Regions from separate parts of the Clostridium sp. X genome, predicted to be linked through region 1. Evidence: a T-box and tRNA genes for the amino acid it is inferred to sense, from the RefSeq annotation. Region 1 holds a T-box; the other holds one or more tRNA genes.
What was found. A T-box is a leader RNA that pairs with one kind of tRNA and senses whether it is charged. The one in region 1 lies ahead of tyrS (tyrosine--tRNA ligase), so its partner is inferred to be a tRNA-Tyr.

Region 1 (16,159 bases):
GGATATAATGCTTAATGGTTGGCTGTTATATCAAACTATTGTATGTAGAGTATGGGCTAGAAGTGGATTCTATCAATCAGGAGGAGCTTTTGGATTTAGAGACCAGTTACAAGATGTAATGGCTGTGGCGTATGTAGATCCTAATATGACAAGAGAGCACATTTTATATAGTGCTACAAGACAGTTTGTAGAGGGAGATGTACAACATTGGTGGCATCCTGTAATTGATAGCGGTATAAGAACAAGATTTTCAGATGATTTACTATGGCTTCCTTATGTTACTGTAGACTATGTGAAGAGAACAGGAGACTATAGTATATTAAATGAGCAAGCTGGATATCTAGAAGATAAACCGCTAGAAGAAGGAGAAGATGAAAGATACACTATATCTAGAAAATCTGATAAAACAGGAACTATATATGAGCACTGTGTAAAAGCTATAGAAAAATCCTTGAAATTTGGATCACACAATATACCATTAATGGGTTCAGGAGACTGGAATGATGGAATGAGTGAGATTGGAAATAAGGGAAAAGGAGAAAGTGTATGGCTTGGATGGTTTTTATATAGTATATTAGATAATTTTAAAGATATATGTAAAGCACAAAATGATGAGTATAGAGTGCAAAGATATGAAGAGATGAAGGAGTTTATAAAAGAAAATTTAAACAAAAATGCTTGGGATGGAAATTGGTTTAGAAGAGCTTACTTTGATGATGGAACTCCGCTAGGTTCTGCAGAAAATGATGAATGTCAAATAGACTCTCTTTCACAGTCTTGGGCAGTTATATCTAAGGCAGGAGAGAAAGAGAAGACTAGAGAGGCTATGAAAGCTCTTGAGAAGTATTTAATAAAAGAAGATACAGGAATGGTATTTTTATTAACTCCGCCTTTTGCAGATAGCAAGTTAGAACCAGGATATATTAAGGGATATGTTCCAGGAGTAAGAGAAAATGGAGGACAGTATACTCATGCATCAACTTGGGTAGTGTTAGCTATGGCAGAGCTTGGTGAAGGAAATAAGGCATGGGAAACTTATAACATGCTAAATCCTATAAATCATACTAAGACTTTTTATGAATGTGAAAGATACAAGGTAGAGCCTTATGTAATGGCAGCTGATGTATATGGAAGAGAACCACACATAGGTAGAGGAGGTTGGAGTTGGTATACTGGAGCATCAGGCTGGATGTACAGAGTTGCTATTGAAGGAATACTTGGACTTAGATTTAATGGAAAAGAAGGATTTACAATAGATCCTGTAATTCCTGATAATTGGAATGGTTTTGACATGGAATATACAAAAGATAAATGTAAATATAAAATAAAGGTTTCAAGAGGACAAAAATCAGAAATAACATTAGACGGAAACCCTATAGAAAATAGACTTATTCCAATTTTAGACGAAGGAATTCATCAGGTAAATATAGTTTTGGAATATAGTAGTGTTAATAAAAAACTAGTAGAGATAAATTAAATCTCTACTAGTTTTTTCATTCTATAAAAATTTTTAAATTATTATGTAATGCTTTAATTTACAGTCTAAAAATAGTCATCCCAATAATCTTCATCCCATATAACATCATCCTCTTGATTGTAAGTATATTTAGGTTCCTTCCAAGTAGTGTTTTTAGATGATGCAGAATTAGTAACATTATTATGGATATCTACATAATCTACTTTAGAAAAAGAATTTATTTCTTTAGACTCTGTATCAGGATATTCTTCTTGGTCTAGTTTATATAGCTTACGTTCAATCATGGTTATTATCTCCCTTCTAATAAAATATTGCTTTCAAAAATTAGTATTTCACTAAAATTAAAATAAATTATGATTTTTGAACATATTATTTAATTAGAAAATTTTTTAGATTAGAAGGAGAATTAATGTATTTGTAGAATATAATTATTAAAGAATAAAAGTTATTACTTAAAGGGGGATTTAATATGACAAAATTAAGAGAAGTTTATAAATGTGGAATTTGTGGAAATATAGTTGAGGTTGTTCATAACTCAGGTGGTGTATTAGTTTGTTGTGGTAAACCTATGACCTTAAAAGCTGAAAATTCAGTAGATGCATCAAATGAAAAGCATGTACCTGTTATTGAAAAAATAGATGGTGGAGTTAAGGTTATAGTAGGAGAAGTAGAGCATCCTATGGCAGAAGAGCATTATATTGAGTGGATAGAAATCCATACAGAAAATAAAGTATATAGAGAGTACTTAAAACCAGGTCAAAAGCCAGAAGCAGTATTTATGGTTGAAGAAGAACTTTTATATGCAAGAGAATACTGTAATCTTCATGGACTTTGGAAAAGGTAAAAATACTCATCAGTATTTTATGAGATAAATTTTCATATATAAATACTGCTGAATATAACACATAAGTAAAGTATAAAATATCCTATATAACAAGATAATTGTTATATAGGATATTTTACTTTATAATGGTATATAGTAAAAGTTATCTATAAGTAAAGTGAATTACTAAAGAATGTGGAGGTATATATAGTGGAGCAGATGGAACAAAAGAAGGTTATTTTTAGTGGAATACAGCCTTCAGGAGAATTGACACTAGGAAATTATTTAGGAGCATTAAAAAATTGGGTTAAACTCCAGGATGATTATGATTGCTATTATTGCATAGTTGATATGCATGCCATAACAGTAAGACAAGAACCAAAGGATTTAAGAAGAAGAACATTAGAAGTTCTTGCAATATATATTGCGTCAGGTATTGACCCAGATAAAAATACTATTTTTATTCAATCTCATGTACCAGCTCATGCTGAGGCTGCATGGCTTTTAAACTGTAACACTTATATGGGTGAGCTTAGTAGAATGACTCAGTTTAAAGATAAGTCACAGAAGTATGGAAATAATATTATAGCTGGGTTATTTAATTATCCAGTTTTAATGGCCGGCGATATTTTATTATATCAAACAGATTTAGTTCCAGTAGGAAGTGATCAAAAGCAGCATTTAGAACTAAGCCGTGATATTGCGGAAAGATTCAATAATGCTTATAGTCCAACTTTTAAAATTCCAGATCCTTATATAGCAAAAGAAGGGGCTAGGATTATGGATTTACAAGAACCTACTAAGAAAATGTCTAAGTCTTCAGACAACCCTAATTCATATATATTTATTATGGATCCGCCAGATGTAATAAGAAAAAAAATATCAAGAGCTGTGACAGATAGCCTTGGAATTGTTAAGTATAGTGATGAACAACCAGGTGTTAAGAATTTAATGACAATTTTAAGTGTAATTAAGGGGAAAAGTATAGAAGAAATCGAGAAAGATTATGAAGGTCAAGGATATGCTCAATTTAAAAAGGATGTAGCAGAGGCTATAGTTGAGGAGCTTGAACCTGTTCAAAATAAAGTAAAAGAATTAACTACAAATAAAGAGTATTTAGAGAGCATATATAGAAAAGGTTCAGAAAAGGCTAACTATGTAGCAACTAAGACTCTTAGAAAAATGCAGAAAAAGATTGGGTTTATACCAGTGTCTAAGTAAAACATTTTTGTTATATAAAAATTTGAGGAATCACTGCCTATTTTATAGTGGTTCCTTTTTAATTGCTTAATGTTTATCCACTTGGATAGGAATCTCCTGAACTGCTGAGCAAAACTCTTTAGAAAGATGAATAAATCCTCCAAATATATAAGCACTATTCGCTTCAGGTATAACCTGCATATGAAGAGCTACCCCATTTGAAAATACTAGGTTTATCGCAATACGCTTCCCAATAGAATAAGGATCTTTACCTAGCTCTGAGGATTGTAATAAAGGTAGCTTAGATAGTTCACTATTAATAAGTTCAAGCAATTGTTTATTTTCGGACACACCTATAACAGAACTATCCTCTTCGCTACGAAGTTCAACAGAAGATACTTTTGCATAATCATCATCTATAACCAGAATAGCCCTTTCCTTTTTTAGATTTTTAACTGTATAAATTTCAGTTCCCTCATCAAGGGCGCTTGAAAAACTAGGAGGTATTCCTGTATAGATTTTACCTTTTAAATCTAAAGTCACTTTGCCAAGTTTTTCTCCTTTAAGTTTATCATAGTTAGGATTAATAAATTCAGAGCGAGAATAATTCAACCACTCTGAGGGACTATAAGCATAACCGTCTAAATAGACGACACTTATATAGCATGCAGTTGAATTAATAGAATTTAGACCGATTATTGAAAATTGTCTATCTACTGTATCAAAATCCTTTCTTAAATCTAATTTAAGTACTTTTCTAGTGATATAGATATGAGGTTGCATCATTTCAACTATAATACGATTCAAAGAGAAAAGATATAGCATCTTTATGTAAATTTATTTAAAAAGAATAATATGAATTTTACCATAGTTTGTAAGTATATAAATAAGAAGAGTATACGGAGAGTATGCTCTTCTTATTATTGTTGCATCTATGTTTTTTAATGAGATTTAAGAAATTTATATTAGGTTTTTATCTATACATTTTAAAAATGCATCAACGACCTTTGGATCAAATTGTGTTCCGGAGTTTAGTCGAATTTCTTGTAGAGCCTGCTCTTTCCTCATGGGACTTTTATAAGGTCTATGGGCTGTCATAGCTTCCCAAGAATCAGTTACACTAACAATTCTTGACATTAGTGGAATGTTATCACCTTTTAGACCATCAGGATACCCTTTACCATCCCATCTTTCATGATGAAAATTTGCAATATCAGTAATGATATTAAATTCTTTTACGTTAAAGATTGTATTTTCATCTTGAAATATTTCAGAAAGAATATCTTTACTATATACTGGATGTAGCTTTATTATGTTATATTCTTCAGGGGATAGCCTTGAAGCCTTATTTAATATAGTTTCAGGAACTCCTATTTTACCTACATCATGAAGCATTGCGGCCCATTCCAGAGCCTTTAAGTTATTTTTATCAATTCCTAGTTCTTTTGCTAAAGCTACAGAATACTCAGATACTTTTTTCGAATGTTCCCATGTATATCCGCTTTTTTTCTCAAGACTTTTAAATAAAGAGTTAACTATGCTATTATAAGCTTTTTTGATATTGTTTTGTTCCAATTTTCTTTTGTGTAAAATTAAGAAAAGGAATGCTATAAAGTATAGTAATACTATTGAAATATATAATATTAATCTAGTTAAATCATTATAGAAGTAAGATAGAGAATAGTCTAAAGTAAAATCAACGCCTACAAGACCTATTACAACACCATGTTCGTTAAGAAGTGGTGTATAGCCTGATATAAGACTACCCCATTTATTATAATAACTTGCACCTTTAAAAAAACTCGGCATATATTTAGTATTGTATTCAATAGGAGTTGTATTTTCATCCTTTTCTCCAAGACTATCTTTTTCAGAATCGAATATATACTCGATTTCAGTATCACTTAAACGTCTTTCGATATAAATATATTTTGCACCTGTATTTCTTTGAAGTTCCGAGAAAAATTTTTGCATTCCATAAAAATACGAACTTTTATCCTTGGATGTAATTATATTTTTATATTCATCTATATTTACAAATTGCTCAATTGACTTTGATATAGCTATAGCTACATTTCCAACATTATGAACAGACGACTTATATTGGTTATAAATAAATATTCCTTGAAATAATAAGAAAGAAGTTACTAGAACAAATATAATTACATTAAATTGTATTTTTTTCAATAATATCCCCACCAAACTCATATAAATGACAAAAAACAATAAATTAATATTCTTACTGGATAATTATACATAAAATCCAAATATAAATAAATGAAAATATAAAGAATATTAACAAAAATTAAAGCGACTTTAGTACGAATTTATTAATTACATGAGCGACCCCGTCTTCTTCATTACAAAGTGTTACATAATCAGCAACGTCTTTAACATGAGAACTTGCATTTCCCATAGCGACGCCAAGACCTGCATAGTTTATCATATCTATGTCGTTTCCAGAGTCTCCAATGCATATAACTTCTTCTTGTTTAATCCCGAACTTATCTGCTAAAAGTTTTACTCCAGTGCCTTTGCTAACTCCCTTAGATAGTATCTCTAAAGTATTTGAGGAAGGTCTTAATACTGTAAATCTATCGAAAAGTGTTTTTGGAATATTCTCTTTATCAAGAACTAAAGCATCATTTCCATTTAAAATCTCAGGAATAGTAATATTATAGTTATGTTTTTTTATTATATTGATAAGATTTTCTGTAAATTTTGCATTCTCGTTTATATAAACTGCTCTATTTATAATTATATTTTTATCTAAAGAATTGAAGTCGGTAATTTTCATATTTAAACCAGATAATAGAATTTCAAATTGAGTAGTTAAATTTAAAGTAGGTGTTAGGATTAGATTTTGTTTTTGTAGTAATATATTTAAGGTTATTTTTAGCTCATTAGCTAAACTATAAAGAAATTGTAAATCATCGTAAGATAATGGACTTTCAAATATTATTTCTTTTGTTCCTAAGCACTGAATAAAAGCACCGCTACAGGCTATTCCATAATCATCATTAGAATTTAAATTTAATTCCTTTGCATATTTTTCTAGTCCTTGGATAGGTCTACCAGTTGATAATATAACTTTAACTCCTTTTTTAACAGCCTCTTCTATGGCTCTTATGGTAGAAGTAGAGATAGTTTTATTTTTTCTAGTTAGAGTTCCGTCTATATCAATAGCTATAAGCTTATACATATAATACCTCCTGTAATATAAATATAAAGTTTATTAATTATAGTATAATATGTTTATTTTATATATTATAACATTTTAAGTTAGAATAGTATTTATAAAAATGAAATACAATTTTCTTTTAATATGACTTTAATAACTATTTAAGTTGTGGTAAAATTAATAGTTGACAGAAAATATGATAACTTTCTATAAATATAACAATAAATTTTAAATTATATAAGAAAGAGGAGAAATAAGTGGTAGACTTTATACGAGAAATAGAAAAAAGAAGAACTTTTGCTATAATATCTCATCCAGATGCAGGTAAAACAACACTTACAGAAAAACTTTTACTATATGGAGGAGCTATAAGAGAGGCAGGTTCTGTTAAAGCAAGAAGAGCTTCAAAACATGCTGTATCAGACTGGATGGAAATTGAAAAACAAAGAGGAATTTCAGTTACATCTTCAGTACTACAATTTAATTATGATAATCACTGTATAAATATATTAGATACTCCAGGACATCAAGACTTTAGTGAAGATACATATAGAACTCTTATGGCAGCAGATAGTGCTGTTATGGTAATAGATGGAGCAAAGGGTGTAGAAGCTCAAACAAGAAAGTTATTCCACGTATGTAGTTTGAGAGAGATTCCTATATTTACTTTTATAAATAAGATGGATAGAGAAACTAGAGACCCATTTGACCTATTAGAGGACATAGAAAAAGAACTGGGAATAAAATCATATCCTATGAACTGGCCTATAGGTACTGGATCTGATTTTAAGGGAGTTTATGATAGAGAAAAGAAGCACGTTTTAGTGTTTCGTGGAGGAAACCACGGACAAAGTGCTGTAAATGTATTTGAAGGAAATTTAGAAGATAAAGAGATTATAGAATTAATAGGAGAGCAACTTCATGAAAAACTTCTTGAGGATCTAGAACTTTTAGATGAAGCAGGAGAAGAATTTGACATAGAAAAAATAAAAGTAGGGGAATTAACTCCAGTATTTTTTGGAAGTGCTTTAACTAACTTTGGAGTTGAACCTTTTCTAGAGAAATTCTTAAAGTTAACACCACCACCATTAGCCAGAAAATCAGATATTGGTAAGATAGAAGTATTTAGCGAGGATTTTTCAGCCTTTATATTTAAGATACAAGCAAATATGAATAAGGCACATAGAGATAGAATTGCATTTATGAGAATTTGTTCAGGTAAGTATACTAAAGGTATGGAAGTTTATCATGTACAACAAGGAAAGAAAATTAAGCTTTCTCAACCTCAACAATTTTTAGCTGAAGAGAGAGAGATAATTGAAGAGGCTTATGCAGGAGATATTATAGGTGTATTTGATCCAGGCATATTTGGTATAGGGGATACTCTGTGTCCAGCATCTAATAAATTTAAATTTGAAGGTATTCCTACTTTTGCACCAGAACATTTTGCAAGAGTTAGAACAGTTGATACTATGAAGAGAAAACAATTTATAAAAGGAATAACTCAAATTGCTCAAGAAGGTGCTATACAGGTATTTAAAGAACTTCATATAGGAATAGAAGAGATAATTGTTGGTGTAGTAGGCGTACTTCAATTTGAAGTTTTAGAATACAGATTAAAAAATGAATATAATGTAGATATAAGAATTGAAAGATTACCATTTAAAAATGTTAGATGGATTGAAAAGTCAGATATAAAACCAGAAGATTTAAATATCACTAGTGATACAAAAGTAGTTAAGGACTTAAAAGATAAAGACTTATTAATATTTGCAAGCGAATGGGCAATAAGTTGGGCTCTTGATCACAATAAAGGATTAGTATTATCTGATATTGGTAAGAGTGATGCATAATAAAAAAACAGTTTAGGAAGCTAAAGCCTTCCTAAACTGTTTTTTTACCTATTAAAAGAAAATAACTTAGTATAAGGATTTGTATCATATAAGATTAGATCTTTTATAATTTGTGCTCCCATAAGGCTATAACAAATAGGATTTCTCCCAAGGGCTAGATTGAAATAGCAGTTTTCAAATTTTGGATGATTTCCAATGTAAGGAAGTGCATCTATGCTCTCGCCATAGGATGTAGAAAAGGAATATTCAGCTGATAAAGTATTTGAATATTCACAGGTGTCTTTAAATAAGTCTAATAGTCTTTCGTTAGTATAAAGATTTTTGTCACTATTAAAACTTGCAATCATAATCCTTTTATCGTATGTAGATCTAATATAAGTATAATCTTTATTATAATTTAAAATAAAATTTTTATTAAGTATACTTAAAGGTGTATCTAACGGATTAGTTACTATAGTGTTTATATTCTTTATTTGTATAAGATCTTTAATAGGTAATATATTATTTATGGATAAATCATTGGTAAAAATTATTTTCTTACATTCTATATAATGAGACGTATTTGTTTTAACCCTCAAAGTATTGGAGTAAGAATCATAGTTAGTAGCAGACGTATTCTCATATATTTTTGCCTGCTTTTTCTGAGCATTTTTTAAAAGGCCATGACAGAACTTAAAAGGGTCTATTACAGCAGAGTATTTAGAATAAGCATGTTTATGAATACTTTTTATTATATTACTTTTATCAAATCCACTATTTATAGAGTATAAGGTTTCTTTTTTATCAAAGATATGTGAGAAGTTGATGCTATCTAAAATGTACTCAATATCATCTACGGCTTTTTCACAAAGTTTATGGATAAGGAGAGCATTCTTTTTACCTGTAAATCTTGAAAGTTTATCAAATTCAAGATCAGGAGAAGCTTCTAAAATACCTATACCAGCAGAAACATTGCCTTGAGCTATAAGATTTTTTTCAAGCAACACTGTGCTTATATTATAGGCTGAAAGGTAATACGCTGTTAAACAACCAGATAGTCCACCGCCTATTACAACTACATCACATTTTTCGTTATTTGATAAGGATGGATAGTTTTTATATCCTGTAGTTATGGAATTCCAATAGTAGTTTGAATTATTTTTCATGAAATTTCTACCCTCCCTAGAGTAAATTAAACTCATAGAGAGGCTCCCTATGAGTTCAAAACTTTACATAGTTTTTTCTTTGTTATAAAGTAGGTCGATGAAAAATATTAGTGCGGCAATAACAATTAAGAAATTTATATGATTATTATCCACTCTAAAAATTAAGGCACTTAACCAACCCACAAGTACAAGTGTACCTAACCATCTTAAAAAGTTCATTATGTAGCCTCCATCATATGTTAATAATTAATTCCTTAATAGTATTTACAAATCTGAAAAGATTATAAATAATTTAAAAAACTTTGTAGAAATACATTTTTAAAATTATTCTTAATTATAATAAAGTAATATTAACAGGGTAAACTTATATATAATATAAAGTAAAAGAATGATAATTAAAATTCTTAGTATAGAAGATTAAATTATAAAATGTGTAATAATTCATATAAAGTTAGATATATTTATATAAGGAAGAATTTGTATTACTTTCATTTAAAGGGATAATATGATATATTTATTATGTAAGAAAATAGATTTAAATTAAGTTCTAGGAGAAAGTGATACCTTATGGATAACTATAATAATAATGTCCAAAAAAGCTATTATGAGAAATATGTAAGAATTAAGGATGAATTTGAAACATATCAAAATTTTGCTGAAAGTACTATACAGATGTTAACTGAAAAAAATATAAAGTTAGAAAAGAAACTAGATTCTATAACTAATATAGTTGAAATAAGTAAGTATATAAATTCATACCTTAGTGATAAAAATTTAATTCCCATGATAAATGACATGATAATAGGTATATTAGGTGCAACTTATTCTACCATATATATTATGGAAGATAATGAATTAGTTATGAAGGCATGTAATCTTCAAAACTATAATTATCAATGTTGTATTTCACATAAGGATTCATATAAAGAACTTTTAGATGGTAAACCGTTTATTTTAAATTCACGAGAACCATTATTTGATGTGGAAACTTTTAAGAGTAATATTCATTCTTTAATAGGGGTGCCAATATATCTTAGAGAAAAGTTTATAGGATATATAATAGTTGAACATGCATTAAATAACTTTTTTGCTCATGATCATATAAAATTTATTTCTACTATAGCTAATCAAATAGCTATAGCACTAGAAAATAATGCATTATATAATCAAATTAGAGAAAATTCAATTAGAGATCCTCTTTTAGGTATATATAATAGAAAACAATTTTATGATATTATTGAAAATAAATTAGATAAGGAACCAGAAAAGCAATTTGCTTTAGTAATGATAGATATGGATAATTTTAAACAATCAAATGATTTATACGGACATCAATTTGGAGACGAGGTTTTAAAACAAACAGTAAAGCTAATGGAAAATAATATAGATAAAGAAGATATTATTGGAAGATATGGTGGAGAAGAGATTGTAATTTGTATAAGTAAGTTTGAAAGTTTAGATGAAGTGTATTACAAGATTGAAAATATTAGGACGAAATTGAGTGAGAACATTATATTTTTCGGAGAGGTAAAAGGAAGTATTACAGCAAGCTTTGGAATAAGTTATTATCCAATTGATGGGAATACTTTAAATGAAGTTCTAAGTGTAGCTGATTCAAGATTGTATATAGCAAAAGGAACAGGGAAAAATAAGGTTATTAACAATTAAGAAGACGATGAATATAATTTCATCGTCTCTATATTTATTAATTTTAAGGTTGTGGTTTAAGCTATGAACAAAAAAAAACTTAAAAGTCTACTTAAAAGTTCAGAAGGTGTTAAGTTGGATTTTAAATTACAATTAGACTTAAATGTAGAGACAGGAAAAAAAGAACTGGCTAAAGATATTTGTGCTATAGCAAACTCTAGGGGTGGAAGAGGATATCTCATAATTGGAGTAGAAGATAAGACAAAAAAAGTTGTTGGAATTGAAAAGGACTCTTTAAATGAAGAGCAGGTTCAGCAAATAATAAGTTCAAGATGCGAACCGCCTATACCCATTAGTTTAGAAATTGTAGATTATGAAGAAGTCTACGTAGCTGTTATAACTATATTCCAGAGCAATCAGAAGCCCTATCAACTTAGAGAAAATGGGGCCTTTTATATAAGACGTGGCTCTACTACTGATACTATGAGAAAACAAGAGTTAATTACTATTTTTCAAGAGAGTACAAATTTAAATATAGAGTTGACACCAATAATAAAAAGTAGAATATATAATTTTGATACAGCATTAATAGATACTTATTTTAAAAAGCATGGTATTGAAGTTAATGATGAAAATAGAATTGCTTTTATGGAAAATACGGGAATGATATATCTTGACGATGAATCTAAAGAGTATTACGGAACTTTAGGTGGTTTACTTGTGTTCTCAAAAATTAATTATTTGTATATTCCTAGTAATATGATTAGGATAGTTAATAATGTAAATGAGAATTACAATGAGTTAATTATTATTCAAGGTGACTTGTTAAGTATGCTTTATAGGAGTAAAGAGATTCTTGAAGAAATACTCCCTAAAAACTATCCGGTTGCTGCAGTTTATGAAGGAATAAAAAATGCTTTAATATATAGAGACTATACTATTATAAATAAAGAGATAGAGGTTATTTTAGGATATAATAGTGTAAATGTAATAAGTCCAGGAATACTTTTAAAAGATAACTCAAATCATAACACTTCATCTCATAATTATATAAGAAGAAATATGTGGATATATGAGAAGTTAGTAGTTTTAGATGAAAGTAAAAGTGTGACACATTCAGGTAGAGGTTTTACAAAGATGAAGAAAGCTTTTAAAAATTATGGGAAAATTATATTTATAAATTCAATAAAGGATAATATATTTAAGGTCATTTATCCTGGAATTAGTTCTATAAAGTAGTACTTTTAAATAATAAGTATGTAATATTAGTTCCCCTAAAAGAATACTATATAATTATAGCAAGTTATATTAAAAAAGGGGGATTAACATGCTACGTGTTTTTTGTGATAGGAAAGGTTCTGGAAAAACTAAAGCACTTATTAAATCTGCAAATGAAGAGGTTAGTTCATCAGAAGGAAGTATAGTATATATAAATGATGATAATAAACCCATGTTGAAATTAGACAGAAGAATCAGATTTATATCAGCTGAAGAGTATGAACTGAATGATTATAATGATTTATATGGATTTTTATGTGGGATTTTATCACAAAACTATGATATTATAACTGTATATATAGATGGGTTATTTAATATCACAGAAAATTCTGTTGACGATGTCACGGAAGCACTTTCTAAAATTGAAGAACTATCACAAAGACAAAATATAGAATTCTATTTAAATATTGACGTTGAAAAGGATATCATACCAGAGGGTATAAAAAATATGTTGCATAGTTAATTTTTTAGTGTTAAACTGCATGCTTTATAATAGTATGCAGTTTTATTAATTAGTAAGAAGTTTAGTAATCAAACTCTTATCAATTAAGTGTTGCAAAATTTATATCTTGCATTTAAGATGGAATATTTATATAATATTATGTAAATAACTAAAAGGTAAAGATAATGATGGAAAGAAGTAACTATATAAATCATTTAGAGAGCTAGTGGTTGGTGAGAACTAGTTGAGGAGCATAGTGAAATACATTCCTGAATCTTAGATTGAAAAGCAATGAAATATTGCTTAGTAGATTGTTACGTATCATCCCTACGTTATAAGGGATTTGAGAGAATATGCATGCATATTAACTTGGGTGGTACCACGGAGATAATTCGTCCCTTTATATTTTTATATAGAGGGATTTTTTATTTTATAAATCAAAAAAATGGAGGAATTGGATATGGAAAATGTATTTAATGTATTAATGGAACGAGGATACATAAAACAAACAACTCATGAAGATGAGATAAGGGATTTACTAGGAAAAGAAAAAGTAACTTTTTACATAGGCTTTGATCCAACTGCAGATAGTCTTCATGTAGGACATTTTATTGCTATGATGTTTATGTCACATATGCAAAAGGCAGGACATAAACCTATAGCCTTAGTTGGTGGTGGAACAGCCATGATTGGTGATCCAAGCGGAAAAACAGATATGAGAAAAATGCTTACTGAAGAGGAAATAGGAGCGAATGTTGATAGTATAAAGAAGCAACTCTCTAAATTTATAGATTTTACTGATGACAAGGCTATACTTGTAGATAATGCAGATTGGCTTTTAAAGTTAAACTATGTGGAGTTTATAAGAGACATAGGAGTCCAATTTTCAGTAAACAAAATGCTTACAGCAGAATGTTTTAAGCAAAGAATGGAAAAAGGGTTATCTTTCCTAGAATTTAATTATATGATAATGCAAGGATATGATTTCTTAGAGCTAAACAAGAGATACAATTGTGTTATGCAGCTTGGTGGAGATGACCAATGGTCTAATATGATAGCAGGAATGGATCTTATAAGAAGAAAAGAAAGAAAATCTGCTTTTGCTATGACTTGTACTTTACTAACTAATAGTGAAGGGAAAAAGATGGGTAAAACAGAAAATGGAGCATTATGGCTTGATCCTTCTAAGACATCACCATATGATTTCTACCAATATTGGAGAAATGTAAATGATGCAGATGTAGAAAAATGCTTATCATTACTTACTTTTATTCCTATGGATGAAGTTAGAAGACTTGCGGCATTAGAGGATGCAGCTATCAATGAAGCTAAGAAAATTTTAGCTTTTGAAGTTACTAAACTTGTACATGGAGAAGAAGAAGCAATTAAGGCTCAAACTGCAGCAGAAGCTTTATTTGGTGGTGGGGTAGATATGAGTAATGTTCCTTCAATTGAAATTACTAATGAAGAGATAGGAACAGCTTTATTAGATATACTTTTAAAAGGAAAAGTAATTCCGTCTAAAAAGGAAGGAAGAAGACTTATTGATCAAGGAGGACTTCAAATTAACGATAATAAAGTAGAAGATCCAAACTTTATTTTAAAAGAGGAAGATCTTAAAGATGGAAGTGCCCTTGTTAAAAAAGGTAAAAAGAATTACTACAAAATAGTTATGCAATAATATTTTCTTTGTAAAAATTCTAGGGGGTGTGAAATAAATGGGTGGAATTTTGCAGATTAATAATGCTTATAATATAGATTCGAAAAAGATGCATAAGAAACTATCTTTTACAGTAGGAGAGCAAGTTACTGCTAGAATTGCTAGTGTAGATAAGCTGACTAATGAAGCTGTCCTTAAGCTTCTAGATGGATGGCAATTTTCAGCACAACTTAAAGACTCAATAGATTTCACACCTAAAGAATTGATAAAGTTTCAGATAGAAGGTTATGAAAATGGAAAGCTCATTGTAAAAGTTCTTAGTGACTCTGGAGAAGAAACTCAAGAGAACGTAATAGGAGATATTCTAGAAGAACAAGGAATAAATATAAAGCAAGAAGATTATAGCATTATTGAAAAAATGGTAAAATATAAAATGGCTTTAACAAAAGAAAATATTTCAAAGACAAAATCTTTAATAGACTTTCAGATGAAAATTCTTCAAGATGTTAGAGAAGAAGATAGTTTCATAATGAAGTATTTAAGTAATAAAGGTATAGATATTAATAGTGAAAAAGGACAAAATATATCAAATTCACTTAAAGGATTTTTTCATGAATTTAAAAATCTTGATTTAGATGAATTAATGACCTTAATTGAAAATGATATAAAATTTACTGAAGAAAATATTAAAAGTTTTAACAAATTAAATAAGGAATCTATGTCTTTATATAAGGATATTAAAGAATTAGAGAGTGAATTATCTAAAGCAGATAAAGGAAGTATTAGTCCAAAGGAAATTGAAATAGAAATAAAAGATGTAACTATGAATAATTTACAAAGCAAAGATGGAGTTGTAGATAATAAGGCCAATACTCCTTCAAGAAGTAGTGCTTACATTCAAAATGCTTATGAAAATAATGAAATTAAAGAGCTAGATAAAAAAGAGATATTAAGAAGATTATTGGATTTAGGAGATACAAATAGCTCTGATATGGAAGATGGAATAATAAATAATATAGGGAAAAATAAACTTCAAGTTGATATAAAGAATATTGATAGGGATGGCAGTTCGGAATTTATATTGAATTCTGAAACTGAAGGTTTGTTAGAAGATAACTTGTCTTCTAATATATCAAAAGATATACACCTTGAAGAACTTACTGAAGATATACATATTAAAAAGCTCAACAATGAAAAGGTAGAAGCATCACAACTTGTAAAGGAACAAATAGATACTAAGATTAGTGAGATGAAAGAATTAATAAAACAAGTTTTAGAAGAAAGTAACAATGTTAATAAAGATATTGCAAGTAAAGTTCTTCAAGGACTTGAAAGTAAGATGAATGATTTTAAGGTGTTCAACTCTGTATCTAATCAATATTACTATGTAGATGTTCCTGTTAATTTGAAAGATAAAGAATATCCATGTAAGCTAATAGTTAAAGATGATAGA
Region 2 (16,159 bases), 1.3 Mb from region 1:
AAAATATATTATTTTTTATTCAATAGTAGTAATTTATAAGTAGAATCTATACTAATATAAAAAAGAGCATGTGATACCAATCACAAACCCCTATAATATTTAGCTAAACTTTCTGTATTCACTATCATTCTTCTATTCTTATATTTAATTAATCCCTTCTCTTCCAAAATATTCATACACCTAGATATTGTCTCCCTTGGAGAGCCTAACATATCCGCTAAATAGGTTATTGTTATTTTTAAATTAATTAATGTACCACCTTCAGACTCTACCCCATAATCTCGTGAAAGCTTCCACAATTTAGCTGCTACTTTTTTATCCATTTTTATAGGTACTGTGTTTTTTAATTGACGATAGAGTCTTCTTATTTTTCTAGTCATCATATTTATTACTTTTTTAGTTAGTTCAAAATCTCTTTCCATTATATATAAAAGCTCATCTCTCTTAAAACATATAAACTGAGCTTTTTCAAAAACGTCACAGCTTATGGACGCTGGCTTTTCATCAAAAATCACTTCATTTAACATTTGACCTTCATCTAATATATATATAACCTTTTTTTGTCCCTCTTCATTTATTTTATACATATTCACCTTACCAGTAAGAACGAAATAAATAGTATCCACATTATCTCTTTCCGAAAATAGTCTTTCTCCCTTTTTTAGTTCTAATTTATATGATACCCCTGTAAGCAATTGTAACGTTTCCTGTTTTAAACCATTAAAAATCGGAATACTTAAAAGCTCTTCTAATTTTATCTTATCCATAATAAAATCCTCTCAATTAATACATTAATGCTATAGTGTAAATTGTAGTTTGCATTATAATGAAAAAGTCTACAATTTCTTAAACATATAATAGTATTATTGTAACCTAAATCTAATTCAATGCATAGTATGTTAAGGAGGACAAGCTAAATCCTTGCTGTTCTACAACTTTTTAATCTTAATGGAGGTTAATTGAATATGAATGAAGATGTAGTAATTTTAATTTGTAGAGTTAATGATAGAAATAGATGCTGGGGAAATTGGGGAAACTCTAGTTGGAATTGTGATAATCATGACGACCGTCATGACCATGATAATATAGTAGTTGATAGTAGTAGTGATCCAAGAATCAGAAGAGGCTCTAATTGTGCAGAGGCTATAAGAAGACTTTTAAATGCTGGTTATAGATTAATTAATACAGATGCTATCGAAGATTGTGGCATAAAAATCGTATATACCTTTATAAGATATCGTCCTCGTCCTCGTAGAGAAGAAGCTGTAAGCCCTGAAACCTTTGCCAGTTGCTAATTCTTAGTTTTTTTGGACAACCATCATATTTAATATAGTATTTTAAAATACAATAAAAGAGACATACATTATCAATTAGATTTAAATGTGTACGTCTCTTTTTTATTTAATTATTTTTGTTCCACTTTAAATACTCTTTTATAAATAAATCAATTTCTCCATCCATTACAGCATCTACATTTCCCATTTCTGTGTTCGTCCTATGATCCTTTACCATAGTATAGGGCTGAAATACATAGGATCTTATCTGACTACCCCATCCAATTTCCTTCAAATCTCCACTCAAATCTTCTATTTTTTCTTTATGTGCTCTTTCTTTCAGTTCTGCAAGCTTTGACTTTAACATACTCATAGCAGTATCTTTATTTTGAAATTGACTTCTTTGACTTTGACTTTGAACCACAATTCCTGTTGGAATATGCGTTATTCTAACTGCCGAATCTGTTTTATTTACATGTTGTCCTCCAGCACCACCTGATCTATAAGTATCTACCCTTAAATCCTCAGATCGTATATTTATGTCTTGACTCTCTGTAAGTTCTGGAAGAACTTCTAAAGATGCAAAAGAAGTTTGTCTCTTGCCATTAGCATTAAAAGGTGAAATTCTAACCAGCCTATGTATTCCCTTTTCAGACTTCAAATAACCATAAGCAAATTCTCCCGTTATCTTCAAACTTACACTTTTAACTCCAGCTTCATCTCCAGGAATAAAATCTAAAGTTTCTACCCTATAACCTTTATCTTCAGCCCATCTAGTGTACATCCTTAAAAGCATTTGCGTCCAGTCCTGTGCATCTGTTCCTCCTGCTCCTGAATGAAGGCTAATTATAGCATTGTTTTTATCATATTCTCCTGATAACAAAACTTCGATTTTAAAATTATTTATTATTTCTTCAATATCTTTTAATTCACCCTTAATCTCCTCTAGAGAAGATTCGTCTTCCATCTCTATACTCATTTCTATTAATATTTCTACATCTTCTACTTTTTCTTTTAACTTGTTAAAACCATCTATCTTATCTTTTAGAATTTTTGCTTCTTGAGTTACTTCTTGAGCTTTATTTATATTATCCCAAAAACCTTTTTCTTGCATAGCGTTTTCAAGTTCTGATAATCTCTTTTCTAGTATAGCGATGTCAAAGAGAAGCCCTCACTTCATCTAAACCTATTTTCAACTCAGCTGTTTTACTCATAGCTTCTTCTAACTGAATTATCATATTTATCACCCTTTCATACAATTATTATACTATCAATAAGTGAGACTATTCTTATTAATTAAAAAAACCAGCATAGCTGGATTTTTTAATTAAAGTCTTCAAAAGTCTATTTACCCTATTTTCCACAGCAGTTCTTATATTTTTTATCACTTCCACATGGGCAAAGGTCATTTCTTCCTACCTTATCTTCTTTTCTTCTTATAGGTTCATGAGCTGCATCTTCTCCACCCATATTTGTTGATGTTTCTTTAACTACTCTTTCTCTTTCTGGAGCATTATGTGAAATTTGAACATGGAATAAATACTTAACTGTATCTATCTTTATACTATTAATCATTTCGTCAAACATTTCGCTACCTTCAAATTGGTATGCTTGAGCTGGGTCTTGTTGTTTATATGCTCTTAGTCCCATACCTTGCTTTAAGTGATCCATATTATCAATATGATCCATCCACTTTGAGTCAACAACTTTCAGAAGAATAACTCTTTCTATCTCCCTCATTTGCTCAGATCCAACTGCTTCTTCTTTATCTGAATATATATCTATTACTAATTTTATAAGCTTTTCTTGTATCTCATCATCAGACATTTTTTTTAATTCTTCTAAAGTAACAACTCCTTTTTGAAGATATATATCTTCTAAATAAGCTATTAATTTTTCAAGATTATCATCTAATTCTTCATCTACGCCCGACATGTGAGCACGTACAGCTTCAACTACAACTTCCTTTATCATTTCTTGAACATCATTTTGCAGTGATTCTCCTTCAAGTACCTGAGATCTTTGCTTATAAACAACTTCTCTTTGCTGATTCATAACATCATCGTACTTTAATACTGATTTTCTTACATCAAAATTATTTCCTTCAACTTTCTTTTGAGCATTTTCTATTGCACCACTTACGAGTTTGCTCTCTATTGCATCCTCATCACTTAGTCCTAACTTTTCAACAATACCTTGAAGTCTTTCTGATGCAAATATTCTCATTAAATCATCTTCTAATGAAACATAAAATCTTGAAAACCCAGGGTCTCCTTGACGTCCTGAACGTCCTCTTAATTGATTGTCTATACGTCTCGATTCATGTCTTTCTGTACCAATAACCTTAAGACCTCCAACTTCAGCTACGCCTTCTCCAAGTTTAATATCAGTACCACGACCAGCCATATTTGTAGCTATAGTAACAGTACCCTTTTCACCGGCACGAGATATTATCTCTGCTTCCTGCTCATGATACTTTGCATTAAGTACTCTATGTGGTACTCCTTTTCTCTTTAACATATCTGAAAGAAGCTCAGACTTTTCAATACTCACTGTACCAACAAGTGTTGGCTGACCTGTTTTGTAAGTCTCTTCTATTTCGTTTACTATAGCTCTATATTTACCTTTTTCTGATTTATATATTACGTCTGGAGAATCAATTCTAGCTATCGGTCTATGAGTAGGCACAACAATAACATCTAATCCATAGATTTCTCTAAATTCACTTTCTTCTGTTTGAGCTGTTCCCGTCATTCCTGAAAGTTTGCTATACATTCTAAAGTAATTTTGGAATGTTATAGTTGCAAGAGTCTTTGATTCTTTTTGAATTTTAACTCCTTCTTTAGCTTCTATAGCTTGATGAAGACCTTCGCTATATCTTCTACCTTCCATAAGTCTGCCAGTAAATTCATCAACTATTATAACCTCATCATCTTTAATCATGTAGTCTTTGTCACGTTTCATAGTGTAATTAGCCTTTAGAGCCTGAACTACATGATGCTGAACTTGCATGTTTTCTGCATCAGCATAGTTTTCTATATGGAAGAACTTTTCAGCTCTTTCTATACCCATTTCTGTCAAAATAACTGAATTAGTTTTTTCATCTACTGTATAGTCCTCTTGCTTTAAAGACTTTGCAAAATAATCTGCTACTTTATAAAAATCTGTGGATTTTTCTCCTTCACCTGAAATTATAAGTGGTGTTCTAGCTTCATCTATTAATATAGAGTCAACCTCATCCACTATACAATAGTTAAGTTTTCTTTGAACTCTTTCTTCTTTATACACAACCATGTTATCTCTTAAATAGTCAAATCCATATTCATTGTTAGTTCCATAGGTAATATCTGCATTATAAGACTCTCTTCTTTCGTCATTGTTAAGATCATGAACAATAACTCCTGTAGTTAATCCTAAAAATTCATATAATTCCCCCATTTGCTCTTTATCTCTTTTTGCAAGATAGTCATTTACAGTAACTATATGAACTCCTTTTCCACTTAAAGCATTCAAATACGCAGGAAGTGTCGCAACTAATGTTTTACCTTCACCGGTTTTCATTTCAGCAATTCTACCTTGGTGAAGAACTATACCTCCCATGAGTTGCTCTCTAAAGTGCTTCATTCCAAGAACTCTCCACGAAGCCTCTCTTCCAACAGCAAAAGCCTCCGGAAGTATATCTTCAAGAGTTTTTCCAGTCTTAAGCATTTCTTTAAATTCTATAGTTTTGTTTTTTAATTCATCATCAGTTAAGCTTTTAAATTTTTCATCGTAAGATTCAATTTTTTCAATTAAAGAAATAATCTTTTTTAATTCTCTCTGACTATATGTACCAAATATTTTATCAAATAATCCCATTTATCTTCATCCTCACTAACTAGTTTTTAATATGTTTTGTTAAATCCTTGAAATACTATACTTATAGATTATAACATCTAATTATATAGGGTTCAATAAAATAAGCCTTTAAATAATTTCTAATTTCCAGAAAACAGCAAAAAAAAACGATTACCCTATAGGTAATCGTCCCATTCTTTTTTAAAATTCTGGTTCTATTAAACCATATTGACCATCATTTCTTTTGTATACCACATTAATATCACTAGTTTCTGCATTAGTGTATACAAAGAACTTATGCTCTAAAAGTTCCATTTGAAGAATAGCTTCTTCATCACTCATTGGTTTTACTGGAACCTTTTTATTCTTTACTATTTTAAATTCCCCATTATCATCAAATTTATAGTCTGGAATATGTTGAAACTTCAATGCATCTCCATACTTTCTTTTTTCTAATTTAGTTTTTTGCTTTCTTATTTGCCTTTCTAGTTTATCTACTACTATATCTATAGAAGAGTACATGTCATCAGTACCTTCTTCTGCTCTTAATATAACTCCATTAAAAGGTATTGTTACTTCTACTATCTGTCTATTCTTTTGAACACTTAGTGTTGCATTGGCATCTATATTAGGACTGAAATATTTTTCTAGTTTAAATAATTTTTTTTCTACCGCTTCTCTTAATCCCTCTGTTACAGATAAACTTTTTCCATTTACTTTTATGTTCATAAAGCCAGCCCCTTTCAAGTATATCTATTATTAATAATAGATATTTGTTTATTAGTTATGTTTATTTTGCTTTATTTTTTGTATCTTTATTATATTCTATTACTTATTTTTGTTTATCACAACTATGAAAGATTTAATTTACAGAATATTATATCAATTTACCCCTCTTATAACTCTTTTCTCTCATTATCTTTCTGTATTAATATGGTATCTTAGTAGAGCTATTTTCAAGTACTTATGATATAATAGAAGTTAGGGGTATTTATTAACATGCATTACAATTTACTCCTTGCTGCAGTAAGTATATACACTTCCTTGCATCCACTCTTTAGCATATCTTCAGTACAAAAAAATCCAGTAGCCCCAGTAGTTATAACATCATCTATTAATAATATTGTTTTACCGCTTATACACTTAGATTGTTTGACTTTATAGGAATTTTTTAAGTTATTCCATCTATCTTCCCCACTCAAACCTATTTGATCCTTAGTATCTCTTACCTTTTCTAATATTCCATCCACCTTAATATTTATCTTATTTCCTATTATTTTAGCTAAAAATTCACTTTGATTATATCCTCGTCTTCTTAAAACTTTTCGAGTTGAAGGAACATAAGTAATTAAATCAATATTTTTCTTACTAATATCAATAGACTGAATCATATATTCACTTAATACCTCTCCTGCTTTAAAATCACTTTTGTATTTTAATCTACTTATCAATTCTTTAACTATCCCTGAATAGTATACTCCACTATAGCAAAATACATTACTATCATTTACTACTATATTATAAGAACTATTGCATTTCTTTATTTTAGTCATACAAGAATGGCATAATACAGAATTTTTATTCTTAACATAATCCTTACATATTAGACACTCTTCATCCAAACTGTATATAATCTCTAGTAAACATCCTATATAATATTTTATAGTCTTAATAAATTCATTTCCCATGCTTCCTTATTGAAATATCTTGTTATATTTTTAGACTTATCTATATCTTCCGTTTCATAATTACCTAAGAATATAACCTCACCTCTGAGAGTTCTTTCATTTCTTCCTACCTTTCCACAAAGATATACTAATTTTTTATAATCAAAATATTTATCATCTGCAAAAAATACCATTACATTTATATTATTTAAATCAAAATATATATCATTAAAGTGGTTTGTAATAACTATTCCACTTTTTATATTCATAAATTTATACAAAATATTTTTATTATTATTATCTTTTATAAAATAAATAGTGTTTTCACTAAATTTACTACAATATTTTGATAAATATTTATATACATTAACTACTTTTTCTTCATCTGGTACATAAACAATAACCCTATTATTAGAGTTTATTGACCATTCTAAGTATTCATATATTACATATGGAATATCTTTGTTTATATCTATCCTTGTTGATATAAACTTAGGTTCTATTATAGGATAATTATTTTCCCTAACTGGTAATAATATTTCTCTACTATTATCAAAAATTTTTTCTATAGAATATGATATTATCTTCCCATTAGATTTACTTTTCATCATAGAAGCCTGAGCAATTTCTTCTTTTCTATAAAGCGAAAAATTCTTTATATCATTGTAAATTACTAAATCGAATTGCTCATTAAATTTATTTAGCATTTCATGCCTAGCTATAATTAATAGAGCATTTCCACAAGTACTATTTTCTTTAAAGTACATATATTTTCTAAAGCTACTTCTCTTCTTTATTTCATTAATTATATCCGCTTCCCCAACATCTTCATTCGTTATATATAAAACTCTTTTACCTACACTAGTAAACCTTAATATGATTTCAATAAATGTATGTGATACGTTATATGGTGGAGAGACTATATTTAGAAACTTCTCTTTTCCTAGGCTCCAGTCTACTATTTGTTTAAGTATTTTTCCTTTTCTATCAGCGAACTTAATACTGTCTATATTCATATTCACAACTCATCCCCTTGTGATAAACTTTCAACCGGCTTCATAATGTCACCTTCCAGTATATTCAATATTCTCCATTTAAGTGCGGAATATCTTTCATAACTTCTATTATTATCAACCATAAATTTAATGGCTTTGGAAGCTCCAACTAACACTACCATCTTCTTTGCCCTAGTTATACCAGTATAAAATAAATTTTTATTCATAAGAAGAGGTGGTCCTATAAACATAGGCATTATTACTACTGGAAACTCACTCCCCTGACTTTTATGCACCGTCATTGCATACGCAAGCTCAAGTTCATCTAAATACATATTATCATATACTATTTTTCTTTCTTCATCAAATACTACACTTACCTTATCATCTTCTACTTCATATATATATCCTATATCTCCATTAAAAACACCTAAACCTTCACTTTCTCCTTCTCCACTAACACGAGTCCATTTTAAGTTGTAGTTATTCTTTGTCTGCATAACCTTATCTCCAACACGAAATACCGTGTTTTTGAATTCTCTTTCACTCTTTTCCTTATCCTTAGGATTTAATATTTGTTGAAGTCTTTTATTTAAACTTTCTACGCCTAGAACGCCTTTTCTCATTGGAGATAATATTTGCATATCTTTAACTCTATTCCACTCTTTATTAAACTTCGGCAATCTTTCATAAATTAATTCTACTAAAGTATCTAGTATTTTATCCGATTCCTCTTCTCCAATAAAATAAAAATCTTTATTTTTCTTATTTAAAATAGGCATTTCCCCACTATTAATCTTATGTGCATTTACTACAATCATGCTTTCTTCTGCCTGCCTAAATATATCCCTCAGTCTTACGACCTTTACGCACTTACTTTCTATTAAATCTCTTAGCACATTTCCTGGACCTACAGAGGGTAGCTGATCGGAATCACCAACTATTATAAGCCTTGTAGACATAGGTATTGCTTTCAGTAAGTTATTCATTAATAATATATCTATCATTGAAGCTTCATCTATAATAATAACGTCACATTGTAGTGGCGATTCTTCCCCCTTAAAAAACTCCATATCATCGTCATCACTAAATCCAAGTTCTAAAAGTCTATGAATTGTTTTTGCTTCTTTTCCTGTAGCTTCACTCATTCTTTTTGCAGCTCTACCAGTAGGCGCTGCCATAAAAACCGTCATAGCTGCATTCTCAAATATTTCAGTTATACACTTAATTATAGTAGTTTTCCCTGTTCCAGGTCCACCGGTTATTATTTCAATTCCATTTTCAAATGCTCCTTTAATTGCTTCAAATTGAATAGGAGCAAATTTAATATTATTGTTACTCTCAAATATTTCAATTTCTTTCTCTATATCTATTTTAATTTTTTCATAATTGCTAGTAGTTAAAGTTAATATCTTACTCGTTACAGACAATTCACAATAATAATAAGGCATAGTAAAGACACATTCCTCATTATCAATAAGTTCTATTTTTAATTTTCCACTCAATACAGTATCTTGCAAATTATTTTCAATATCTTCTTTAGATACACCTAATATTTCTTGAGATTCTTTTAAAACTTTGTCTAAAGGCATATATGTGTTTCCCATAGAACAAAACTGATTAACTATATATTTTATGCCTGACTGTATTCTAAAAGGAGAATTATTTTCTACCCCTAAACTTCGTGCTATTTTATCTGCTGTTTTAAATCCAATCCCTGCTATATCATCAGTTAGTTTATAAGGATTTTCTTTAACTTCATTTATAGAACTTGATCCATACCTTTTATGAATCTTTATGCACTGTTTAACTGTAACTCCATAAGTCTGTAGAAAGACCATTATACTTCTTATCTCTCTTTGCTTAGCATAAGACTTAGATATAGTTTCTACTTTTTTATCCCCAATTCCCTCTATCTCTTTTAGTCGTTCAATATTCTCATCAAGTATATCTAAAGTACTTTCTCCAAATTGTTCTACAATTTTTTTCGCAGTAACAGGACCTATACCTGATATTATTCCTGAAGATAGATACTTCTCTATTCCTTCCAAAGAGTTAGGAATTATTTCTTCACAAGAAGTAACTTTAAATTGTTCACCAAATTGAGGATGGTTAAACCATTCCCCTTGTAACTTTAAATTTTGACCTTCTGATATGTAAGGTATACATCCAGTGATAACAATTTTCTTTTTTTTATCTTTTATATGTGCTACCACATATCCGTTGTCTTCATTTTTAAATACAATTGCTTCTACAGTTCCATCTATCTCATGCATAAGATCGCTCCCATAATATCATTAGCACTATGTAAATTTTAGTTTGTTAAATTAATTATAAGACATATAACCATAACTTCTCAACTAATTATATTATATAATAGTTTTGCCATTTGCTTACACGATAAGTCACAATATATACATATTTAACTTTATAACTAAATTAAAGGCTAATGTCTTAAAATCAACATTAGCCTTTATGTTTAATTATATATGTTTTTTTATCTCTTCTACTTTATCTAAATTTTCCCATGGAACATTTAAATCTACTCTACCGAAATGACCATAAGCTGCCGTTTGTCTATATAAAGGCTTTCTCAAACCTAAGTCTCTTATAATTGCACCTGGTCTTAAATCAAATACATTATTTACTATTTCTACTATCTTATTATCCTCTATTTTACCTGTTCCAAAGGTATTAACTAATAGAGATACAGGATGAGCAACTCCTATTGCATAAGCTAAACCTATCTCTAGTTTTTCTGCAATTCCTGCTGCTACTAAATTTTTAGCAACCCATCTTGCTGCATATGCTGCTGATCTATCAACCTTTGTTGGATCCTTTCCTGAGAAAGCTCCACCACCATGTCTGCCGTATCCACCATAAGTGTCAACTATAATCTTTCTTCCCGTAAGACCCGTGTCTCCATTCGGTCCACCAATAACAAATCTTCCCGTAGGATTAATGTAATAGTTAGTTTTTTCATCTAACCACTCATTAGATATTACTACCTTTATTACATGTTCCATAAGATCACTATGTATTTGCTCTTGAGTAATTTCTGGATCATGTTGTGTAGAAATTACCACAGCATCTATTCTAGTAGGTTTGTCGTCTTCATATTCTACCGTAACCTGTGTCTTTCCATCTGGTCTTAAATACGATAATGTTCCATTCTTTCTAACTTCTGATAATCTTCTAGCAAGTTTATGAGCCATACTTATTGGAAGAGGCATATATTCTTCTGTTTCATTTGATGCAAATCCGAACATTAAACCTTGATCTCCTGCTCCTACTGCCTCAACTTCATCTTTTTCTCCACGTCTTGACTCTAATGCTTCATCTACTCCCATAGCTATATCTGCTGATTGTTCATCAATAGATGTTAATACAGAGCAAGTTTCAGCATCAAATCCATATTTAGCTCTTGTATAACCGATATCGCTTATAACTCCTCTAACTAACTTTGGAATATCAACATAGCAGTTTGTTGATATCTCTCCCATAACCATAACCATACCAGTAGTAACTGCCGTCTCACAAGCTACTCTTCCATATGGATCTTTTTCTAAAATAGCATCTAGAATAGCATCTGAAACTTGGTCACATATTTTATCTGGATGTCCTTCTGTTACTGATTCTGACGTAAATAATCTTTTCATTTTAAGATCCCCTTTCTAACAAAAAAAATAAACCTCTTAATTTATTAAGGAGGTCGATTTGCGTGAATAATGTAATTTCTTATCTTGCAGATTGCTCTGCAGGAATTAGCACCTTAGTATTAATCATACCGGTTGCTGGGTTTCACAGGGCCGCTCCCTCCACCTCTCTTGATAAGTTTTTCTTATCTTATATTCAATTTTAAAACAAAATAATATTATCATATGTAACATGTAAGTGTCAAGAATCTACATTGATTTATTATTAATTTTGTCGATTTGTCATTTAAATATTGATTATGTTCTCGATTTTTTTTATGAAAGTAAAAAAGATATCAAAATTTGATATCTTTTTCTTGGTGGAGGAGGACGGATTCGAACCATCGAAACGAAACGTAACAGATTTACAGTCTGCCCCCTTTGGCCACTCGGGAACTCCTCCATAATTATTAACTTATTAAAATTACATGGTGGGCACAACAGGGATCGAACCTGTGACCCCCTGCTTGTAAGGCAGGTGCTCTCCCAGCTGAGCTATGCGCCCATATATTATATGATGGTGGAGGAGGACGGATTCGAACCATCGAAACGAAACGTAACAGATTTACAGTCTGCCCCCTTTGGCCACTCGGGAACTCCTCCACAATTGGTGCTGGCATCAGGAATTGAACCCGAAACCTACTGATTACAAGTCAGTTGCTCTACCAATTGAGCTATGCCAGCATATATTATTTTTAGCACTTAGTTGTTTCATTTATTGACATCAACCGCGCCAACGAATATTAGTATACCTAGAATTATCTTTTATTTCAAATCTATTTTTTTTAATTACAGAAAACTACAAGCTTTAAGATTCAATTTACTGCTATTTTCTCTATATTACTATACATTATAAATTAAGTTCAATTTTATTTCATATAACATTTAACTTTCTCATATACATTATCAAGGAGGTGTCGTTCTTGAATAAAGTGAGAGCTAACTTTAAAGATAATCTATCATACTACGATATCGCATATTTTATAAAGGATTATATAACTAAAGATTCTGTAGTAGTTTGCATCGGTACTGATAGATGTATAGGTGATTGTCTTGGTCCTCTAGTCGGAACCTTACTTAAGAGTAAAAATTATCCGCTAACTGTATATGGAACAGTTGAAGATCCTATACACGCTTTAAATATAGATAAGCAATTGCAACAAATAAAAAAAGCACATCCAGGTTCTACAATAATAGGTATAGATGCTTGCCTGGGGGATACTAATAACATTGGTGAGATACAAGCGCGAGATTATCCTATCCATCCCGGAAAAGGTGTAGGAAAAGTTCTTCCTGACGTTGGAGATGCTTCCATAATTGGTATTGTAGATTCTAGTGACAATAATGAATTATTCACTAATAGAAATATACGACTTAGTCTAATAATGAATATGGCAGAAGTTATTACTGATGCTTTACTTCATTCTTACTACTTATATAGTATAGATAGTAAGACTAATAATAGTATTATTTAACAAAACAAAAATAAGCTCTGTAATTGTTTTAGCCAATTATAGAGCTTATTTTTGCATAATAATATACGCATTTAAATATAATTAATCTAATAAACTTATATCTTTGCCTTTATATGATGCATCAATCTTATCAAGATAATTTAGAACTTCTCCTGTTCCCATTGCAACTGTTGAAACTGAGTCCTGCGCAACATATACTGGAACCTTAGTTACTTCTCCTATTAACTTGTCTAATCCATTCAACAAAGCACCTCCACCAGTCATCACAATACCTTTATCAGCTATATCTGCTGCTAATTCAGGGGGAGTTTTCTCTAGTACAGATCGAGTACATTCTGCTATATCATTCACTGCTTCGCTTAATGCTTCCCTCATTTCTTCTGAGGATACACTTATATTTTTAGGTAGTCCTGTTATTAAATCTCTACCTCTTATTTCCATACTAATATCTTCTTCTCTTTTATATGCTGTTCCTATATTCACCTTTAATGCTTCTGATGTTCTTTCACCTATCATTAATTTATGTTTTTTTCTTATGTATCTCATTATAGCTTCGTCAAAACTGTCCCCTGCAACTTTAATGGAGCTTCTTACAACTGCTCCTCCTAGAGAAATAACTGCAATATCAGTAGTTCCTCCTCCAATATCTATAACCATATTTCCACTAGCCTTAGTTGTATCCAGTCCAGCTCCAATAGCTGCTGCTAAAGGTTCTTCTATTAAAAATACTTTTTTAGCCCCCGCATTAACAGCGGCATCTTTAACAGCTCTTTTTTCTACTTCTGTAGCTTCACAAGGAACACATATAACAACTCTCGGAGCGCCAACCCTCTTTTTTCCGCAAGCTTTTCTAATAAAATGCTTTAGCATTTTTTCTGTTATATCATAATCCGATATTACTCCATCCCTCAATGGACGAATAGCCACTATATTACCTGGAGTTCTTCCTATCATTTGTCTAGCTTCTTCACCTACAGCTAAAACTCTATTAGTATTCTTATCAATAGCTACAACCGAAGGCTCTTTTAATACTATGCCTTTTCCTTTTATATATACTAAAACTGTAGCTGTACCCAAATCTATACCCATATCTGTGCTCATTCTAAAAAACATTTCTATTTCAACTCCTGCTCTTTTGTAAATTAAACTATATTATATAACTATTATATATGTTTACTACTACTTATTCCATAGTATTACAAAAAAATCACTTTTTTTATTAAATAGAAATGTATTATCCTTCTATAACTTTATATTTCATCTTAGTTGCTTTTCCGCCCCTAATATGTCTTTCTGATTTATTTATATCTAGAATATCCTTAGCTTCCTTAGCCACTTGCGGATTAATTTTAGGTAACCTCTCTGTCATATCTTTGTGTATAGTACTTTTACTAACTCCAAAAACTTTTGCCGTTTTTCTTATTGTAGCTTTAGATTCTATTATATATCTAGCAACTTCAAGTACCCGCTCTTCAATGTAATCTTTCAAAGTGCTACCTCCTTAACCTTATATATTTATAAATATGCAATTATGTTATTTTAAATTACTATATACTTGTTATTTGGCCATTTTCCGATAATATCGGAAAATGGCTATTAATAACTGTTAGTACTTCACATATTTTTCTGGATTTTCACTTGCAAACTGTGGTTCATCTTTTGAATTTTTAAGTACTTGGAAGTGAAGAAAGTCCTGTCCTTCCTCTTTTGAAATACCTCTCAATGAGCTATTTCCCACTTTTCCAATTTGTTGTCCTTGAGTAACTTTATCACCTTTTTTAACTTTAATATCTTTGTCTAAGTTTCCATAGAAAGTTGTCTTTCCACTCTCTGGATGATAAATAGTTACAGAATTACCAAATGAACCATTTTGTTCTACTAGTTTAACTTCTCCATTAGCAGTAGCTTTTACCACACTGCCAGCTTTAGCTTTAACATTTATACCAAAATTAGGTCTATATGTTTGTGAAGTTTCCCACCATACAGGTGTTTGAGAGTATTTCATTGCTATAGTTCCCTCAACTGGCTTTATAAATGTTGGTTCTGTAGTCTTTGATACAGCAATTTCTTGTTTTGTTGGAATTTCTATTCCTGTATTTTTATTTTTAGTATTATCTTGAACTTGTATTGCATTGTTAATTTCCTTATCTTTTTGTGAAATTGTAACACTCTTTGGTTCATCTAAATTAACCTTTGCATTCTGAGAAGTCTGTGCTCTCTCTTCTACTTTTTTACTAGTTCTAGTAGCCATTGCTGCAACTGTAGCGATAATACATAAACATAAAAATAAGACTACATAAAAGCCCTCCCTTCTTAAGAAGTTTGAAGTTTTTTTGTTATTATTTTTGTTTTCCATAAAAACACCTCCTTTTTCTAGTTTGTCCTTTATGAGGTAAATAATACATAAATACATATAAAACATTTCCTTATTTTCCATTAATTTTAGACACATAATTCCATATAAATGCAAAAACACCCTTGCTTGGGTGCCTTCTCATTACTCTTCTTTAACCATATGTGTATAGTATTTATTATTAGTATTAACTTTTAATTAGTCTACTTATCTCTATACCTTTATAATAATGCTTTAAAATCTCCTTGTAATTATTACCTTTCTTTGCCATAGCATCTGCTCCCCATTGACTCATTCCTACTCCATGACCATATCCCTTACATGTTATAATAACCTCTTTTTTATTGTATTGAATATCAAAATTGGATGAACTTAAATCTAATATACTTCTAAACTTTGAACCTGTTATTTCCTCATTTCCAACTCTAATTTTTGTTACACTTCCACCTTTACTTCTATTTAACATAACTATTTCTTTATTTAAATTTTCAGCTTGTAACTTAAACTTTGTATTAGATTTATTTAATGCATTAGCCAATTGCTCATGACTATAATTAAACTCAGTAATATACTTTGGAGACCTCTCTTCCCCCTTACTCTCTACACTTTTTAAATATGGTTGTCCTTTACTAAAAACCTCTTCTGCATCTTCAGTTTTCCCACTACTAGTTGAAAAATAATATGGAGCCATCACTAATTCATTATTATACGCAAGTACTTCCCCTCTCGTTTCTTCAACAGCTTCAAGTAGCTTGTCCCAATATTTATCTCTATTTTTTTTAGGCCAAAGCTCTAATCTATCTTCCTTATACATAAATGCTTGAAACTCAACAGTATCATTTACATCTCCTCCGAAAGCCTTT

Region 2: it encodes a tRNA-Tyr, which carries the amino acid that the T-box ahead of tyrS (tyrosine--tRNA ligase) is inferred to sense. The anticodon was not compared.

What each region holds. Positions count from the first base shown of each region.
Region 1 is NZ_CM146912.1:1,689,467-1,705,625, forward strand. It holds gene ACX0KU_RS08515 (glycoside hydrolase family 94 protein) at 1-1,477, shown strand, start outside; gene ACX0KU_RS08520 (hypothetical protein) at 1,543-1,761, opposite strand; gene ACX0KU_RS08525 (desulfoferrodoxin) at 1,947-2,321, shown strand; gene trpS (tryptophan--tRNA ligase) at 2,520-3,521, shown strand; gene ACX0KU_RS08535 (hypothetical protein) at 3,588-4,307, opposite strand; gene ACX0KU_RS08540 (HD-GYP domain-containing protein) at 4,461-5,687, opposite strand; gene ACX0KU_RS08545 (Cof-type HAD-IIB family hydrolase) at 5,806-6,702, opposite strand; gene ACX0KU_RS08550 (peptide chain release factor 3) at 6,939-8,534, shown strand; gene ACX0KU_RS08555 (FAD-dependent oxidoreductase) at 8,579-9,679, opposite strand; gene ACX0KU_RS08560 (hypothetical protein) at 9,743-9,898, opposite strand; gene ACX0KU_RS08565 (sensor domain-containing diguanylate cyclase) at 10,247-11,347, shown strand; gene ACX0KU_RS08570 (AlbA family DNA-binding domain-containing protein) at 11,411-12,565, shown strand; gene ACX0KU_RS08575 (hypothetical protein) at 12,654-13,067, shown strand; T-box leader at 13,223-13,449, shown strand; gene tyrS (tyrosine--tRNA ligase) at 13,507-14,727, shown strand; gene ACX0KU_RS08585 (hypothetical protein) at 14,765-16,159, shown strand, end outside.
Region 2 is NZ_CM146912.1:377,874-394,032, forward strand. It holds gene ACX0KU_RS01850 (Crp/Fnr family transcriptional regulator) at 81-767, opposite strand; gene ACX0KU_RS01855 (hypothetical protein) at 966-1,295, shown strand; one part of gene prfB (peptide chain release factor 2) at 1,402-2,433, opposite strand; one part of gene prfB (peptide chain release factor 2) at 2,435-2,512, opposite strand; gene secA (preprotein translocase subunit SecA) at 2,628-5,132, opposite strand; gene hpf (ribosome hibernation-promoting factor, HPF/YfiA family) at 5,313-5,840, opposite strand; gene ACX0KU_RS01875 (ComF family protein) at 6,116-6,799, opposite strand; gene ACX0KU_RS01880 (hypothetical protein) at 6,772-7,794, opposite strand; gene recD2 (SF1B family DNA helicase RecD2) at 7,797-10,049, opposite strand; gene metK (methionine adenosyltransferase) at 10,257-11,432, opposite strand; SAM riboswitch class I at 11,509-11,610, opposite strand; tRNA gene ACX0KU_RS01895 (tRNA-Tyr) at 11,787-11,871, opposite strand; tRNA gene ACX0KU_RS01900 (tRNA-Val) at 11,898-11,973, opposite strand; tRNA gene ACX0KU_RS01905 (tRNA-Tyr) at 11,987-12,071, opposite strand; tRNA gene ACX0KU_RS01910 (tRNA-Thr) at 12,077-12,152, opposite strand; gene yyaC (spore protease YyaC) at 12,392-12,943, shown strand; gene mreB (rod shape-determining protein MreB) at 13,025-14,056, opposite strand; gene spoIIID (sporulation transcriptional regulator SpoIIID) at 14,178-14,432, opposite strand; gene ACX0KU_RS01930 (peptidoglycan DD-metalloendopeptidase family protein) at 14,550-15,299, opposite strand; gene spoIID (stage II sporulation protein D) at 15,484-16,159, opposite strand, start outside.